4 regions of the Massilia sp. DJPM01 genome follow, and region 1 is predicted to be linked to each of the others. Evidence: predicted binding sites of a transcription regulator. Region 1 holds the regulator's gene; each other region holds the start of a gene.

Region 1 (4,512 bases):
AACGCCGGCGACGCGGCCCTGTTCGAGCGCATGATGCGCTACCGTTTCGGCGGCCATCCGCTGGTGCTGGCGCGCCTGGCCAGCGAAAAGCGCGTGCCGGCCGGCTTCGTGATGCACCACAAGCAGGTCGGCCACAGCCAGACGCGTACCTATACGGTCAGCGCGCTCAGGCAAAGCGCTCCGGCCAGCTACGACCTCAAGCCGTACAAGCCGCGCGCGGCAGCGGCTAACGAACTCGATCAGCTGCTCGACAAGGCGCAGGCGAATGCGGCCCCGCCGACGGCGGCAACCAGGCAAGCGTTCGAGACCGGGATCGCACAAGCGTTCGCCGACAAGCGCGCCTTCGACGCCATGCTCGGCATGTCCGAATTGGCGTTTGTCAGCGGTGATCCGATGAAAATGCCGACCCCGGAGCAGAAGGTGCTGCTCAACGCCGACCCGCAAGTGCGCGCGTTTGCGGCGGCGATACGGTCCAAGGGGAAGGCGGAGATGGAGGCGGCGCTCGCCACGCTGCAGGAACTGCGCAAGCTCAACACCCACAAACAGCACATGCTGGCGTTGTTTGAAGCAAATTGGCGCGCCAAGCTGGGCGACGTACGCGGCGCGCTGCCGCTGTACGCCAGCGTCTTGCGCGCCAATCCGGCGCTGGCCGGAGCCTACAAGGATATGGGCGACGCGCTGTTCAAAAGCTATGACATGGCGCGTGCCTGGCGCAGCTGGGACGCCGGCCGGCGCATGGCGCCGGGGCTGGAACAGTTCAAGGCGGTCAACCAGTACGAACAGCTGCTGCTGCGCGAGCACCCGGAGTTTTTCTAGGCACCGCGCAACCCTGAACGCCCTACAGGCACTTGCGCAGGGCGACCGGCGGAATCTTGAGCGCTTCGCGGTACTTGGCGACCGTGCGGCGCGCGATCACCATGCCCTGCTCGCCCAGCATGTCGGCGATCTTGCTGTCCGACAGAGGGCTTTTGGGATCCTCGGCGCTGGTCAGCTGCACGATCAGCGCGCGGATCGCCGTCGATGACGCTTCGCCGCCCGCTTCGGTGGCCACGTGGCTGCCGAAAAAATACTTCAGCTCGAACATGCCGTGCGGCGTCATCATGTACTTTTGCGTGGTCACGCGCGAGATCGTACTTTCGTGCAGCCCGAGCGTGTCGGCGATTTCGCGCAGCACCAGCGGACGCATCGCCACCGCGCCGTGCGAGAAGAAATTGCGCTGGCGTTCGACGATCGCTTCGGCCACCCGCAAGATGGTATCGAAGCGCTGGCGCATGTTCTTGATCAGCCACTTGGCTTCCTGCAGCTGCGCGCCCATCTGCCCTTCGCCCTTGCCCTGCTTGAGCAGCGCGGCGTACATGCTGTTCACGCGCAGGCGCGGCATGACGTCGTTATTGAGCATCACCGACCAGCCGTTTTTCGCTTTGCGCACGATCACGTCCGGCACCACGTAGTCCGACACGTCGGACGCGAACTCCGCGCCCGGATGCGGATTGCACTGGCGGATCACGGTCTGCGCCTCGCGCAAGTCCTCGTCGTCGCAGTCGAGCGCTTTTTTCAGCTTGTTGAATTCGCGCTGGGCGAACCAGGTCAGATGGTTCTCGACGATGGTCAGCGCCATGCGCCGCGTCACCAGCGCCACGCCCGGCATGCGCCGGATCTGCAACGCCAGGCATTCGGACGCATTGCGCGCGCCCACGCCGATCGGGTCGAAACTTTGCAGCAGCGCCAGCGCGGTGCGCAATTCCTCGATTTCGATTTCCAGCTCGGGCGGCATGCGCTCGTGGATCTCTTCCAGCGTTTCGGTCAGGTAGCCATTGTCGTCGACGGCGTCGACGATCAGTTCGACCAGCGCGCGGTCGCGCGGCTCCAGCACGGTCACGCGCATCTGCTCCATCAGGTGCTCGCGCAAGGTGGTGGCGGACGCTTCGAGCTGCGGGCGCGAATCCTCGTCGTCGGAGGTCTTGGCGCGGCCGAGGTCGCCCCATTCGCCATCGTTGTCGCTGCTGCTGGCCGGGCTATCCGCCTCGCCGCCCTCGAAGCCTTCGCCTTCGGCCGGCGCCGGCGCATCCTGCGCCCCCGGCTCGGGCGCCGCTTCGGTCGGCGTCGAGGTGCTGCTGATGGCGCCATCACCGAGCAGGCGCACCGAATGATCGAGCGGATCGTCGAGCCGTTCGAGCAGCGGATTGTCGCTTAACAGCTGTTCCAGTTCCTGGTGCAGTTCCAGGGTCGACAACTGCAGCAGCCGGATCGACTGCTGCAGCTGGGGCGTAAGGGCGAGGTGCTGGGAGGTGCGTAGTTGAAGGGACTGTTTCATGCCTACATCCGGAAATGTTCGCCCAGGTAGACCCGGCGCACGGATTCATCGGCGATGATGTCGTCGGGTCGACCGGAGGCGAGCACCGCACCCTGGTTGATGATGTAGGCGCGGTCGCAGATGCCCAGCGTTTCGCGCACGTTATGGTCGGTGATCAGAACGCCGATGCCGCGCTGCTTGAGGAAGCGCACGATGCGCTGGATCTCGATGACGGCGATCGGATCGACCCCGGCGAACGGTTCGTCGAGCAGCACGAAGCGCGGGTTGGTCGCCAGCGCGCGCGCGATCTCGACCCGGCGCCGCTCGCCGCCCGACAGCGTCATGGCCTGGTTTTCGCGCAGTTTTTCAATTTGCAGGTCGGCCAGCAGGGTGTCGAGGCGTTCGTTGATCTGGGCCTTGGTGAGCGCCTTGCCGTCCACCTTTTGCAGTTCCAGCACGGCGCGGATGTTTTCTTCGACCGTCAGCTTGCGGAACACCGACGCTTCCTGCGGCAGGTACGACAGGCCGAGCGTGGCGCGGCGGTGGATCGGCAGGCTCGAAATATCGACCCCGCTGATGTCGATGGTGCCCGCATCCGACGGCACCAGGCCGACGATCATGTAGAACGAGGTGGTCTTGCCGGCGCCGTTGGGGCCGAGCAGTCCGACCACTTCGCCGCAGTCGACCTGCAACGAGACGTCGCGTACGACCAGGCGCTTGCCGTAGCTTTTCTGCAGGCCGCGCACGATCAGCGTGCTGCCGCAATTCTTCGTTTCGATCATGGGTTTCCCGCCGCTGGCGTGGTGGCCGGTGCTGGCGCCGCTGCGCCCGGTGGCGTGGCCGGTGCCGCGCGCGGCTTGCGCGGCGCGATGATCATGGTGCCACGGCCCTGTCCCGGCTTGTTGGCGCCGCTGGCGTCGTTACGAGCCACGAAGACTTCCTTGCGGCTGTCGTAGGAAATGAATTCGCTCTCGATTTCGTTGGTCGGCTTCTGGCCTTCCAGCTGGCGGATCTTGGCGCCGGAGAAGAGCTTCATCATGTCGTTGCGTTCATCGTATTCGATGCGCTGGGCCTGGCCTTCGATCCACAGGTCCGGGCCGCCGTCGCGTTTCTGGCGGAACGTGGCGGCCTTGCCGGCGCTGGCGGTCAGGGTCACGAACATGTCGCCTTCGGGCGTTTCCTTGATGATGGCGCGGTCGGACTTGAGGATCAGGGTGCCCTTGGTGACGACCACGTTCCCGGTCAGTATGGTCACCTGGGTCACTTCGTTGGTTTCAAGGGAATCGTAACCGATCACCGCCTGTTTGGCGGCATCGGCCTTTTCGGCGGACGCGGTTGCCGCGGCCAGGCCGAGCAGGGCGAAGGCTAGAAATTTTTTCATTGTGGTTTACCTGTGATGGGTGGCGCTGCGCGCGCCGCTTTCGATGGATAGACGATCTGCCCGCGGCTGGCGAACTTGAGCTCGCGCGTCGCGTTGTTCGCGTCCATGCCGGTCCCGGTGATGGTGGCGGTGCCCAGCGTGACCTGGACCGGCTGGTCGGAGGTCATGCGGTCTTCGTCGGTAAAAACGGTCAGCGCTTCGGTCTTGAGCTGCATGCCGCGGTTGGTGGGCGACTCGGGCCGCACCACGTTGACATTGCCGATCAGGTCCGCCTGGTTCTGGGCGTGGCGGATGCGCGCGCGCTGGGAAGTGATGGTGGTGACCGGCTGGCCGGGCGCGACACCCTGCAGCACCGGCAGTTCGACGTCCGAGGAATCGTCGATCGGGCGGTGCGTGAGCTTGGCGCCGGAGACCAGGTAGCGCGGCTTGCCCTCGGGCGTCATGCGCACGAAGCTGAATTGTTCGACGATGTAGTCGGGTTCATTCTTGAAACTGTTCGGATCGACCGACGCGTCGCCGTTTTGCGCCAACTGGACCAGCCAGAAGGTGCCGAAGGCGAAGAAGGTCCCGACCACCATGATCGCGGTCAGGCGCCAGCGGTGTGCGGTGCGCTTATGCATGGTGGTCTCCCGTGGTTGGCATCAGGCGAAGTACGGCGCCAGGGCCGCCTCGTAGGTGCCCTGCGCGCGCATGACCATGTCGCACACTTCGCGCACGGCGCCGCGTCCGCCGCCGGCCTTGGTGACGTAATGGGCGCGGTACTGCACTTCCGGGTGGCCGGTCGGCACGGTAACGGCAAAGCCGACTTGCAGCAGCAGCGGCAGGTCGATCACGTCGT
Region 2 (4,512 bases), on a different contig from region 1:
TGATGCTGATCGGCGCACTGTCGCCGCAGGTGATCCATCCGGTGACCGGCGAACCGGTGGTGCTGTCGCCGGAGAATTTCGACGAGTGCGGCACCGCCCACATCGATGAGCTGATGCGCATGATGTACCGCGCCGGCCAGATCAACGTGCAAAAATACGTGCGGGCCAGCGGCGGCTACCATCACTGGCATTCCGAGATCTATCCGCAGAACGCCAGCTGCGAGAGCCTGCACCGCGCATTGCTGTTCCAGTTCTACCTGAACGACGTGGAAGAGGGCGGCGAGACGGAGTTCTACTATCAGAAGCGCAAGATCGACGCGCGCCAGGGGCGCCTGATCATCGCGCCGGCCGGCTTCACCCATTCGCACAAGGGCCACGTGGCGCGCAGCGGCGACAAATATATCGCCACCTCCTGGATCCTGTTCCAGCGCGCCGAGGTCCTGTACGGCGCACCCGCCTGATCGCGTCCCCCGTCTTCCACTTCCACTTCCACTAGCAATCGTCAAAATCATGAACCAATTCTTGCGCTACCTGATCGCCCAGGCCTACAACAATGCCTGGGCCAATCACCGCCTGCTGCGCGCCTGCGCCGAACTGCCGCAGGCGGAGTTTGAACTGGCCACGCGCACCAGTTTTTTCCCGTCGATCAAAATGACGCTCAATCACAAGCTGACGGCCGACTGGTTTTATATCGACGCCATCGAACGCGCGGCGCGCGGCGACCAGCCCCATCCCGATTACTGCGAGGCGTTCTTCGAGCCGGAAGAACCGTTTGCCACCTGCGCCGCATTGTGGGCCGCGCAAAAACTGAGCGACCAGCGCCTGATCGCCTATTGCCTCCAGCTCGACGAGGCCACGCTCGCGTGCGACGTCGGCATCCTGCGCGACGACGGGCTCAAACTCGACACGCCCGCGCGCCTGCTGGCGCACCTGTTCCAGCACCAGATCCACCATCGTGGCCAGGTGCACGCCATGCTCGCCGGGACCGGCGTCGAACCGCCGCAGTTCGATGAATTCTACAGCCGTGGCGAGAGCGAAGACCGGGCGCCGGACTTCGCTGAACTGGGTTTCACCGAGGCCGATGTCTGGGGTGCTTGAGCCCGTGACAAGCGGCGATCACCCGTGGTAAATTACAATTGTAACTAAAAGTAAGTATTCTGGCGCAAGCCCCGCAACTTCACAGGCACCCCACATGCATCAAACCAGGCGTCGGCACGTTCACGCCGTTTTCACCCTTGCCGCCCTAGCCGGAACGCCGGCCTTCGCACTCGAGACCCAGGCCAGCGGGCGGATCGGCTTCGGCGCGAGCTTCCGTACCGAGGAGTCGGCGCCGCACTTGCTGGTTCCGTACAACGCGTCGGAGGTGGGCCTGTCCGGGGTCGCCAGCGGGGGCCAGAACAGCGACGACGCCAACCTGAACTTCCGGCGCGGCGATGCCGTCTCGCGCGCGCTCAAGGGCTATCTCGACCTGACGGCGCGCGAGGGCGGCTTCAGTGCGCTGCTGCGGGTCAAGGCCTGGCACGATTTCGCCTTGAGCGGCCATCCTCGTGCCTGGGGCAACAGCATCAACGGCTACACCGCCGGGCAGCCGCTCGACGATGCCGGTGGCGCGCGCCTGTCGCGCTTTTCGGGCGTGGCGCTGGGCGATGTCTTTGTTCAGCACAGCGTGCAGGCCGATGGCGTGCGCGTGCTCGGGCGTCTTGGACAGCAGTCGCTCGCGTGGGGTGAACGCAGCGGTTTTCCCGGTGGCCTGTCCGCGATCAATGCGGTCGACTTCCCGGCCCGGCGCCGCCCCGACGCCGTGCCGCAGGAAGCCCTGGTGCCGGCGCCCATGCTGTTCGCGCGCGCCGAGGCGGACAACGGTGTCGGGGTCGAAGGCTTTTACCAGACCCGCTTCCGGCCATCGGCGGTGGACCTGTGCGGTACCTTCTGGGCCACTACCGACTACGTTGCGCAAGGCTGCGACCATGCCCTCACCGGGCCGATGCCGATTAGCGACCGGGCGCGCCTGGCGCGCGGCGCGTTCGTCAAGCGCATGGACGATCCGGCCCCCGCCGGCGACGGCCAGTATGGCGCCGCCCTGACCTGGAAGTCGGTGCCGCTGGCGCTGGACGTGGGCCTGTACCATGCGCGCTACACCAACCGCAGCCCGCTGCCGGGCGCGCGCAAGGCGCAGCGGACCGGCGCCGGCTTGATCGCGGGCGACCCGGATGGCAAGAACATGCGCTACTTCACCGAGTACGTGGGCGGCATCGCCATGACCTCGCTGACGCTCGCGCACCGGCGCGCGCACGGCAGCCTGTTCGGGGAGCTGACCTACCGCCCCAAGCAGCCGATCCAGCTGCCGCCCGGGGATTTCTTGCCGGCCTTTGTCAATCCCGCTGTCGTTACCTTGCTGCGCAAGGAGGTCGATGCGCTCGCGCCAGGCGCGCTGTATCACGCCTACGACCGCTATCGCACCTATCAGTTGCAGGCCGGGGTGCAGCAGGACTGGCCGCTGGTGGCCGGGATTGCCATCAGCACGCTGGGCGAAGTGGTGCTCAAGCGCGTGGCCGGACTGCCCGATCCGTCGGTGCGCCGTTACGGCCGCGCCGACCAGTATGGCAATGGCCCCGTTAACGGCGCCTGCCCGGTCACCAGCAGCAATGCTGCCCGCCAGTGCAGCGCCGACGGCTATGTGAGTCCGAGCGCCCATGCCTACCGGGTGCGGGTGGACGCGCGCATGGCGCAGGTGGTGAAAGGGCTGAACCTGCACGCATGGGCGCAGCTGCAGCATGAAGTGAAGGGATGGTCGTACGATTTTCTTCTCAACGAGGGTCGCCGCACCATGAACGTGGGCCTGCGCATGGAATTGTTCAAGCGCTACGTGGCCGAGGTGGCGTACCAGCCGGTCTGGGGTGGCGTCTACAACACCCAGGTCGACCGCGATGTGGTGTCGGTGTCGATGGCCGTCAAGTTCTGACGACACGCCGTACGCACCGATCCGGTGCGCATGCGCCGTGGCGGTGCGCCTGGTCACCGTTCGCGGGCGCGCCGCACCGTGAGCGTGCCTCGCGCGCTGGCACGCATCCTGCTCTTTAGGCAGGTATGCGAGATTGCCACCAGACCGATCCTACCCACAGTGCATGGCACGCCAGCCTGCGGCTGCGCTTCGCCGGCGATGCGGGCACCACGCGCCTGATGGAGCGTGTCCACAGCGGGCCGCTGCGCGTGCAAAAGCCGCTGTATCCGGAAGGTCCGCGCATTTGCCACGCCATCATCGTGCATCCGCCCGGCGGCGTGGTGGGCGGCGACCGGCTGTCGGTCGGCATCGGCGCGGGTGCCGCGACCCACGCCTTTCTCACCTCGCCCGGCGCCGCCAAATGGTATCGCGCCAACGGCAAGGTTTCGCGCCAGGAGGTGCTGATCGACGCCGGCGCCGGCGCGGCGGTCGAATGGATGCCGCAGGAAGCGATTTTCTTCAACGGCGCCCGCGTGGCGCTGGAACAGCGGGTCGAGCTGGCGGCGGACGCCAGCTACATCGGCTGCGACATCCTGTGTTTCGGCCGGCGCGCCTCGGGCGAGACTTTTGATAACGGCACCATCAGCCAGCACACCCAGATCCGCCGTGGCGGCAAGCTGCTGTGGTGGGAGCAGGGCGCGCTGCACGGCGGCAGCGCGGCCATGCACAGCCCCCTGGGCCTGAACGGCGCCAGCGTCTGCGCCACCCTGGTCGGCGTGGGCAAGCCGGCCGGCGGTGCGTTGATCGACGCCATGCGCGCGCTCGATCCGGCGCTAGCCATCACGCAAATCAAATCGGTGTTCGTCGCGCGCTACCTGGGCAACGACAGCGAAAGCGCGCGCCGCGCCATCTTCAGCGTGTGGCAGTTATTGCGTCCGCACCTGCTCGGGTGCGCCGCGCCGCTGCCGCGCATCTGGAATACCTAGACAAGAGAGCACAATCCATGGACCTGACCCCGCGCGAAAAAGACAAGCTGCTGATCTTCACCGCCGCCTTGCTGGCCGAACGGCGCATGGCGCGCGGCCTCAAACTCAATTATCCGGAAGCGGTGGCCCTGATCAGCGCGGCCATCATGGAGGGCGCGCGCGACGGCAAGACCGTCGCCCAGCTGATGTCCGGGGGCGCCGCCATCCTGACCCGCGCCGACGTCATGGACGGCATCGCCGAGATGATCCCGGATATCCAGGTCGAGGCGACTTTCCCGGACGGCAGCAAGCTCGTGACCGTCCACAACCCAATTCCCTGAGGGCCGACATGAGCATGATACCCGGCGAATACCTGCTGGCCGACGGCGACATTGAAATCAACGCTGGCCGCGCCACCCGCACCGTGGTGGTGGCAAACAGCGGCGACCGGCCGATCCAGGTCGGCTCGCACTTCCACTTTTTCGAGGTCAATACCGCGCTGCGGTTCGCGCGCAGCGCGGCGCTCGGCATGCGCCTCAATATCGCCTCCGGCACCGCCGTGCGTTTCGAGCCCGGCCAGCAGCGCACCGTGGAACTGGTGGCCCT
Region 3 (4,512 bases), on a different contig from region 1:
CGCAGATTGGTGCCCAGCTTGACCATGCCCTGGTTATCGATCGGCGTATCGCCGATATGGGTAATCACGTCCCATTCCTTGAGCGGATAGGCGGCGTCGTTCTGGTTGGGGCGCTGCACCACGGCGCCGACGACATCTTTGCCGAGCTTGAGGAATTCGCGCAGGACCGGGTTTTCCAGCGTCTGCACTTCGTCCGTCAGCGATGGCTTGCCTTCATACTTGCCGTCGGCGACATCGCGCAGGAACAGGTCCACTTCCTCGTTCGGGATGATGTAGCCGATGTTCTGCGTGTTGGCGGCGCCGCCGAAGGCCAGGCCCACCATCTTGTCGTTGGCGATGGCCGGGCCGCCGCTGTTGCCAGGGTTGATGGCGGCATCTACCTGGATGCGCAGGCCGGTGGTGCCCATGCTGTAGTTGGCGAATTCGATGCGCGAGATGATGCCCTTGGTGATCGACAGCGAGGTGCCGCCGGTCGGGTAACCGTAGGCGAATACCTGGTCGCGCACCTCCGGCAGCACGCTGGCGCGCGCGACCGGCGCGTGGGTGTCGAAGAACGATTCGTCGTCGAGCTTGAGGATGGCCAGGTCGATCCCGCGCGCGACCGCCACCACCGTGGCCGACACCTTGCCGCCGGCCTGGCTGGCCTGCACCTGGACCTGGCTGGCATAGCCGACCACATGGGCGTTGGTCAGAATGCGCTTGCCGTCGATGACGACGCCGGAGCCGGTCACCTCGAGCGGCGAGGCCTTGGTCCACGGCTTGTACGGATCGGGACGGCGCAGCGTGGCAAACACCTTGACGACCGAGTTTTCCAGATTGGCGGGAATGGCGGCCACCGGCGCGGCCGGCGACGCGGTGCTGGTGGCGTCTTGGGCGGCATGGGCCAGCAGGCTTGCCACGGCAAGTGCAGCGGCAACGGCGATACGCGATATGTTCATTGGGTAATTTCTTGTTGGGGGAGGGAGCGATGAGCGTCAATCATACACGCGCATGGCGCGCCGCTCCAGCGCCCAGGAGGCGAAGCGGCAGACAAAAAAACGGCCCCTTGCGGAGCCGTGGTCACCTGTCAAGGCTTGACGAACTTGAGCGTCATGCGGTCGCTCTCGCCGATCGCCAGGTACTTCTCGCGGTCGACATCCTTGTTGGCCAGTACCGGCGGCAGCGCCCATACGCCATTCTTGTGGTCGGCCTTGTCCTTCGGATTGGCATTGACTTCCGACTTGGCGGCCAGCTTGAAGCCGGCGCTTTCGACCATCTTGATCACGTACGCTTCCTGCAGATAGCCGTTGCTGCCGTCGACCGCCTTGCCGGCCGGCGCGCGGTGATCGACCACGCCGAACACGCCGCCCGGTTTCAGGCTGTCGTACACCTTCTTGAACACTTCCTTGACCTTGTCGTCGCCATTGCCGGTCCAGTTGTGGATATTGCGGAAGGTGACCACCATGTCCACGCTGCCCGGCTTGGCGAAGTCGTACGCGGTCGGTACTTCAAACACGCCGCGCTGGACCTTGTCGAACATGGCCGGATTCGATTCCAACTTCTTGGTCAGGTTGGCGGCGTACTTGCGCGCGCCTTCCTTGGCCGACGTCGGCGACTCGCCGGCCGCGATCAGCTTGCCCTTCTCGCGCAGGTAGGGCGCCAGGATCTCGGTGTACCAGCCGCCGCCCGGCGACAGCTCGACCACGGTCATGCTCGGCTTGATGCCGAAGAAAGCCAGCGTTTCGTATGGATGACGGGCGCCGTCGCGCGCGACGTTGGCAGGAGTGCGGTCCTTGTTGGCGATGGCCGCCTTGAGGGCGTCATCGGCGTGGGCCGCGCCGGCCATGCCGGCGGCCAGCATCGTGGCCAGGATCAGTCGTTTCATGTGTTTTCGTCTCCGGTATTGGTGTGTACTGCGGGGGAAAGCTGCGGCGGGCGATACGGCATCGCCGGCTAGCGCGATGATCGAGTATGCGCGCTTGAAGGTCAAGCCGAATCTCATATGTACATACTGTCCGCCACAGCGTGCGGACACTGCTTCGGACAGTGCGGACACCGTCCGCCGGACACTCCCGGATTCCCGAATCAAGGACTTAGCCAGTGGCACAATCTTTGCGTATTCTTTTGGCCATTTTGCTGGTATGGTTCTTTCTGATTTTTTCATTCATATCAGTAGTTGAGATGGTTCAGTGAGCGGTAAAACAAGAGCGGGCGCTCAGTCCTGCGAGCCGCTACCTTCGTGGTGAGTGTTAGGAGATACTATGGAACGACGTGCTTTTCTCAATATCAGCGGCCTTGCATTGGGCACGATGCTGGTGCCGGTTTTCGGCAACGCCATCGCCGCTGAAGAATTACTCAATCCCCTCGCGGCAAAGTTCAAGAAAACCCTGGCGGACATCGCCCTCAATGCCGCCACCGGCGCCGGCGCCAGCTATTGCGACGTGCGCATCGGCCGCTACCTGAACCAGTTCATCACCACGCGTGACCTGAATGTCGAAAGCGTGACCAATACCGAATCGGCCGGCGTGGGCGTGCGCGTGCTGTGCAACGGCGCCTACGGCTTCGCCGCGACCTCCGACATGTCGCCCGACGCGGTGGCCGGCGCCGCGCGCCAGGCGGTCGCCATCGCCAAGGCCAACGCCAAGCTGCAATCCGAACCGGTGCGCCTGGCAAGCGTCAAGGGCGTGGGCGAAGTGGCTTGGGCCACCCCGATCAAGAAGGATTGGCGCACGGTCCCCATCAAGGAAAAAGCCGAGCTGCTGATCGCCGCCAACAAGGCCGGCATGGACGGCGGCGCGAGCTTCATGCAGTCGCTGATGTTCCAGGTGAACCAGCAAAAATACTACGCTTCGACCGACGGCTCCTACATCGACCAGGACGTGCACCGCATGTGGATGCCGGTGTTCGCCACCGCCGTCGACAAGGCCACCAACAAATTCCGCTCGCGCCAGGGCTTGTCCACGCCGGTCGGCATGGGCTACGAATACCTGGATGCGCGCTTTGATGACAAGATCAAGGCCGCCGGCGGCGTGTGCACCCTGTACAAGAATTCGTATGACCTGATCGAAGACGCGCGCGCCTGCGGACGCCAGGCCAAGGAAAAGCTGACCGCCAAGTCGGTCGCGCCGGGTAAATACGACCTGGTGCTCTCGCCCGAGCACCTGTGGCTGACGATCCATGAATCGGTGGGCCACCCGACCGAACTCGATCGCGTGCTGGGTTACGAGGCCAATTTCGCCGGCACCAGCTTCGCCACGCTCGACAAGTGGGAAACCAAAAAATTCAAGTACGGCTCCGAGCGCGTCAACATCGTGGCCGACAAGGTCACGCAAGGCTCGCTGGGCGCGGTCGGCTACGACGACGAAGGCGTGGCGTGCAAGCGCTGGGACATCATCAAGGACGGCATCCTGGTCAACTACCAGGCCACGCGCGACCAGGCCCACATCATCGGCGAAAAGGAGTCGCACGGCTGCTCCTACGCCGACAGCTGGAGCAGCGTGCAGTTCCAGCGCATGCCCAATATTTCGCTGCAGTCGGGGAAAGCCAAGCTCACGCCCGACCAGATGGTCAAGGACGTCAAGAAGGGCATCTATATCGTTGGCGCGGGCTCGTTCTCGATCGACCAGCAGCGCTACAACTTCCAGTTCGGCGGCCAGCTGTTCTACGAAATCAACAACGGCAAGATCGGTGCGCCGCTGGAAGACGTGGCCTACCAGTCGAACACCCAGGAATTCTGGAATGCCTGCGGCGCCATCTGCGACGAGAGCGACTGGCGCATGGGTGGCTCCTTCTTCGACGGCAAAGGCCAGCCTAGCCAGGTCAGCACGGTGTCGCACGGGTCGAGCACGGCGCGCTTTAACGGCATCAACGTCATCAATACCGCACGCAAGATCGGCTAAGCCAGGGGACCGCATATGAAAGTTCTGACTCAAGAAGAAAGCAAGCGCATCATCGACCGCATCATGTCGCTCACCAAGGCCGACGAATGTACCGTGCACGTGACGGGCGGGCGCACCGGGAATATCCGCTATGCGCGCAACAACGTGTCCACCGCTGGGCTGGTGGATGACGCCTCGCTGGTGGTGCAGGTCGCATACGGCAAGCGCCAGGGCACCGCCACTATCAACGAATTCGACGACAAGTCGCTCGAAAAAGTCGTGCGCCGCGCCGAGGACCTGGCGCGCCTGGCGCCGGAAAACCCGGAGTTCATGGCGGCCGTGTCGAAGCAGGCGTACAAGGCGTCGGAGACGTTCAGCCGCGCCACCGCCGCCATCGATCCGGAGTTCCGCGCCCAGACCGCGGCCTACAGCATCGAGGCTAGCCGCAAGAACAAACTGGTTTGCGCCGGCTTCTTCACCGACAACCACTCGTTCCAGACCGTCGCCAATTCGAATGGCGTGTTCGGGCACCAGGAAGAGACCAGTATCGACTTCACCTGCACCGTGCGTACCGAAGACGGGCGCGGGTCGGGCTGGGTCAAGCGCTCGGCTACCGACGTGGCGCGCTTCGATGCGCGTGAGGCGTCCGATGTGG
Region 4 (4,512 bases), on a different contig from region 1:
CGGATCGGTCAGGAGAAAGGTTGCCTTGAAGCCTTGCAACTGTTGAAGAACCGGCAGCACCGCATCGTTGTACAGCGCGACGACTTCGCCGATTTTTTCCGGCTTGGCTTGAACATGGGTAACTCTTGCAAACATGGTGTGCTCGTTGGGATGAAAAACGACCGGACGGGCTTGCTGCGCCCGAACCATACAGTGTGTATGGTTGAACTATACACGATGTTTGCGCGTTGTCGGGTTTACTGGCGGTAAGCTATGATGCGGACGCATCGAACCGCATGCAGCGGCGCCTTCCCAGGCGCCGGCGTCGTATTTTTTCGGAGTCGCCATGCCGTCCCCCCGTTCCGCAGGACAAAATCGTTTATCGCGCGAGGCCTGGCTCGACTTTGGCCTGGCTGTGTTGCGCGACGACGGTCCGCACGCCTTGAAGGCCGATCCGCTGTGCAAGCGCATGGGGGTGAGCAGGGGGAGTTTCTATTGGCATTTCGAGAGCGCCGGCAGCTTTGCGCTGGCGGTGCTCGAGCGCTGGGAATCGATCGCCACCGACCAGATCATCCGCGCCATCGAAGAGGCCGAAGCCGATGCGCTGGCGCGGCTGCGTTGCCTGTTGACGAAGGTGGGGGAACTCGATATCGGCCTGTATCAGGCCATCAGCACGCTAGGCGCGCAAGACCCGGGCGCGGCCCAGGTGCTGCGCCGCGTGCATGAGCGCCGTGTGGCGTTCGTGGCGAGCCTGCTGGCGGCGCTCGGTTTCGACGCGGCCGAGGCAGCCACGCGGGCACAACTGATCTATGCCTGGGCCATGGGCGAACTGCTCACGCGCGAACCGGGCCGGCATGCCTTTTCGGCAGCCCAGATCGATGCGGTCGAGCGCCTGCTGATCCGGCGCTAGCCCAGACGCAGCTCAGGGCTGCGGTTTGGTGGTTACCAGGCGTTCTTCGAGTTCGGTGACGCGCTGTTCCAGTGCTTCGAGCTTGGCGCGGGTCTTGGCCAGTACCTGGGCCTGGATATCGAATTCCTCGCGCGTGACCAGGTCGAGCTTGGAAAAGCCCTGGGTCATCATGCTCTTGACGTTCTTCTCGATATCCTTGGCCGGCGAACTCTCGATGGCCTGGTTGATCTTGCCCTGCAAGTCGTTGAAAAAGCTGTTCATGTCCATCGCAATCCTCGTGAAATCGGTAGCGCACCGCAGCGGTGCGGCAGGTGGGCCAGTTTGGTGCATTCGCGCCGGCCGCGACCGGAATCGCGGTTGTTTTACTGTTTATTAACAGCAAGTTGGGGCCGCCGGGCGCGAAAACAAGTTGCGCCCTAGCGCAATCGTAGCTGGCATGACTTCTGCTACTGGATAAGCAGTGTGCATGCGCCAAGCTTCATTTTAAACCCCAACCGCCGTCTCTGTTAAAAAACCATAAGGGAACCGTCATGAATAAGCTGTCCACCCGATTGTCTCTCGCCGCCGCGCTGACCCTGGCGCTGGCTACCCTGGGAGCGCCGCTGGCCCAGGCTGCCGAAGAGCCCGTGCCCGACAATGTGGTGAGCTTCAACGCCGCCCTGACCAGCGACTACCGCTACCGCGGCCTGTCGCAAAGCCGCATGAAGCCGGCCGTGCAGGGCGGGGCCGACTACACCCACAATCCGAGCGGCGCCTATGCCGGCGTATGGGCCTCGACCATCAAGTGGACCCGTGACCTGGGCGGCGACGGCAATGTCGAAATCGACCTGTACGGCGGCAAGAAGGGGGAAATTACCAAAGGCGTCAGCTACGACGTGGGCGGCTTGTACTACGGCTACCCGTCCAATGGCCTGCATCCGAACGCCAACACGTTCGAACTGTACGGGCAGGTCGGCATGGGTCCGGTCTCCCTGAAGTATTCGCATTCGACCACCAATCTGTTCGGCACCACCGACAGCAAGGGCAGCGGCTACCTGGATTTGAGCGCCAATCTCGACCTGGCCACCGGCCTGGTGCTCAACCTGCACGTGGGACGCCAGCGCGTGGCCCACAACGATGCACTCAGCTACAACGACGCCAAGATCGGCCTGACCAAGGATGTCGGTTTTGCCACGGTCGCGCTGGCCGTCATCAGCGCCAATACCGACATGTATGTCAGCCCGGTCAACGGCAAGGACCTGGGCCGTTCCCGCGCCGTGCTGACCGTGTCAAAAACTTTCTAAGAGGCCAGGTATGAAAATGATCACCGCCATCATCAAACCCTTCAAGCTGGACGAAGTGCGCGAAGCGCTGTCGGCCATCAATGTGCAAGGGATTACCGTTACCGAAGTCAAGGGCTTCGGACGCCAGAAAGGCCATACCGAGCTGTACCGGGGCGCCGAGTACGTGGTCGATTTCCTGCCCAAGACCAAGATCGAAGCGGCCGTGGACGACGCCATCGTCGAACAAGCCATCGAAGCCATCGAAGGCGCTGCGCGCACCGGTAAGATTGGCGACGGCAAGATTTTTGTCTATAACCTGGAACAGGTGGTGCGGATCCGCACCGGCGAAACCGGTAACGAAGCACTTTAAGCTGAGGGGAACACTGATGAATAAAACGATAACAAAGTGGCTCGCCGGACTAGCCGTCCTGTGCGCAATCGGCGGCGTGTTGCCGGCCTCGGCCCAGGACGCGCCCAAGCCGGACACGACGGCAGCAGCCGTCGCGCCGGTCGAGGCACCCGCCACCGCGGTGGCCACGCCCGCCGCCAGCACGGCCAGCACGGCCAGCGTCGCCGCGCCCGCCGCCGCGCCCGCACCGGTGCCGCATAAAGGCGACACCACCTGGATGTTCATTTCCACCGTGCTCGTGATCCTGATGACGATTCCCGGGCTGGCGCTGTTTTACGGCGGCCTGGTGCGCACCAAGAACATGCTGTCGGTGCTGATGCAAGTATTCGTGGTGTTTGCGCTGATCATCGTGCTGTGGTGCATCTACGGCTATTCCGTTGCCTTTACGCCGGGGAACGCCGTGATCGGCGGCTTCGACCGGGCTTTGCTGTCCGGAATCTATGATCCGGCCAAGGGGGCGTTTGCCTACGCCGCCACGTTCAGCAAGGGCGTGGTCATTCCGGAGTTCATTTATGTGGCCTTCCAGGGCACGTTTGCCGCGATTACCTGCTGCCTGATCGTCGGCGCCTTTGCCGAGCGCATCAAATTTGGCGCCGTGATCGCCTTCATGGTGCTGTGGTTCACCTTCGGCTACCTGCCGATCGCCCACATGGTCTGGTTCTGGACCGGTCCGGATGCCATCACCGACGCCGCCACCCTGGCATCGGAAACCGCGAAAGCCGGCTGGCTGTTCCAAAAAGGTGCGCTCGATTTCGCCGGCGGCACCGTGGTGCACATCAATGCGGCGGTCGCCGGCCTGATGGGCGCCATCCTGATCGGCAAGCGCGTCGGCTACGGCCGCGAAGCCATGGCCCCGCACTCGCTGACCATGACCATGATCGGCGCCTCGCTGCTGTGGGCCGGCTGGTTCGGCTTCAACGCCGGCTCGGCCCTGGAAGCGGGCGACATCGCCGCGCTGGCCTTCATCAACACCCTGCTGGCCACCGCCTGCGCCACCCTGTCGTGGGTATTCGGCGAGTGGATCACCAAGGGCAAGCCATCGATGCTGGGCGCCGCCTCCGGCGCGGTGGCCGGCCTGGTGGCGATCACCCCGGCGGCCGGCTTCGTCGGCCCGATGGGCGGCTTGGTCATTGGTTTGCTGGCTGGTATTATCTGCCTGTGGGGAGTGAACGGCCTCAAGCGCCTGATCGGCGCCGACGACTCGCTCGACGTGTTCGGCGTGCACGGCGTGGGCGGTATCCTGGGTGCCTTGCTGACCGGCGTGTTCGCGGCGCCGTCGCTGGGCGGACAAGGCGTTTTCGACTACGTTGCCAACAAGGCATCGGCGGACTATTCGATCGGCGGCCAGGTGCTCACGCAGCTGACCGCGGTCGGCACCACCATCCTGTGGTCGGCCGTGGTGTCCTTCGCTGCCTACAAACTGGTGGACCTGGTGATCGGTCTGCGCGTACCGGAAGAAGAAGAACGGGAAGGGCTCGACATCACGAGCCACGGCGAATCCGCCTACCATTCCTGATTCACATTTTTGCTCCGGCCCGCGCAAGCGGGTTGTTCCAGGCGCCCCGCGGGGCGCCTTTTTGCTTTCCAGGACACTGCCAGGGCTTTAAAACGCCGGTTCCGCCCCGACTTGTGCAGTTCATCATTTTCATCAAGCAGCCTTTAAGGACGTCTTATTCATGGTTCCCCACCTCGTCACAGCCCTGACCGGACCGCTGCTCGACCTCGAAAAGAAAATCCTGGCGGCAACGCCCGCCATTGAGCGCTGGTTCCGGATGGAGTGGCAGGAGCACACGCCGCCGTTCTATTGCTCGGTCGACTTGCGCAACGCCGGCTACAAGCTGGCCCCGGTCGATACCAACCTGTTCCCTGGTGGTTTTAATAATCTTGCCACCGAGATGCTGCCACTGGCGGTGCAAGCCGCCATGGCCGCGATCGACAAATATTGCCCGGAC

What was found. Region 1 encodes sigma-54, which starts transcription at its own class of promoters, with help from an activator protein. Its sites were predicted from a motif close to TGGCANGNAANCTGCTTT; they were not measured.
Region 2: the regulator sigma-54 is predicted to act here: its motif matches at 3,060-3,077, upstream of PO883_RS23510 (urease accessory protein UreD).
Region 3: the regulator sigma-54 is predicted to act here: its motif matches at 2,081-2,098, upstream of PO883_RS16800 (TldD/PmbA family protein).
Region 4: the regulator sigma-54 is predicted to act here: its motif matches at 1,322-1,339, upstream of PO883_RS26780 (TorF family putative porin).

What each region holds. Positions count from the first base shown of each region.
Region 1 covers NZ_JAQOZV010000003.1:116,619-121,130, forward strand. The annotation lists gene PO883_RS03130 (hypothetical protein) at 1-816, shown strand, start outside; gene PO883_RS03135 (RNA polymerase factor sigma-54) at 839-2,314, opposite strand; gene lptB (LPS export ABC transporter ATP-binding protein) at 2,317-3,075, opposite strand; gene lptA (lipopolysaccharide transport periplasmic protein LptA) at 3,072-3,674, opposite strand; gene lptC (LPS export ABC transporter periplasmic protein LptC) at 3,671-4,294, opposite strand; gene PO883_RS03155 (HAD family hydrolase) at 4,316-4,512, opposite strand, start outside.
Region 2 covers NZ_JAQOZV010000042.1:27,727-32,238, reverse strand. The annotation lists gene PO883_RS23525 (2OG-Fe(II) oxygenase) at 1-461, shown strand, start outside; gene PO883_RS23520 (DinB family protein) at 511-1,098, shown strand; gene PO883_RS23515 (DUF1302 domain-containing protein) at 1,193-2,962, shown strand; gene PO883_RS23510 (urease accessory protein UreD) at 3,088-3,927, shown strand; gene PO883_RS23505 (urease subunit gamma) at 3,945-4,247, shown strand; gene PO883_RS23500 (urease subunit beta) at 4,262-4,512, shown strand, end outside.
Region 3 covers NZ_JAQOZV010000024.1:60,265-64,776, forward strand. The annotation lists gene PO883_RS16790 (S1C family serine protease) at 1-938, opposite strand, end outside; gene PO883_RS16795 (class I SAM-dependent methyltransferase) at 1,067-1,864, opposite strand; gene PO883_RS16800 (TldD/PmbA family protein) at 2,241-3,878, shown strand; gene PO883_RS16805 (TldD/PmbA family protein) at 3,894-4,512, shown strand, end outside.
Region 4 covers NZ_JAQOZV010000054.1:1,023-5,534, reverse strand. The annotation lists gene PO883_RS26795 (antibiotic biosynthesis monooxygenase) at 1-135, opposite strand, end outside; gene PO883_RS26790 (TetR/AcrR family transcriptional regulator) at 326-889, shown strand; gene PO883_RS26785 (accessory factor UbiK family protein) at 902-1,156, opposite strand; gene PO883_RS26780 (TorF family putative porin) at 1,420-2,172, shown strand; gene PO883_RS26775 (P-II family nitrogen regulator) at 2,183-2,521, shown strand; gene PO883_RS26770 (ammonium transporter) at 2,538-4,076, shown strand; partial or broken gene gshA (glutamate--cysteine ligase) at 4,237-4,512, shown strand, end outside.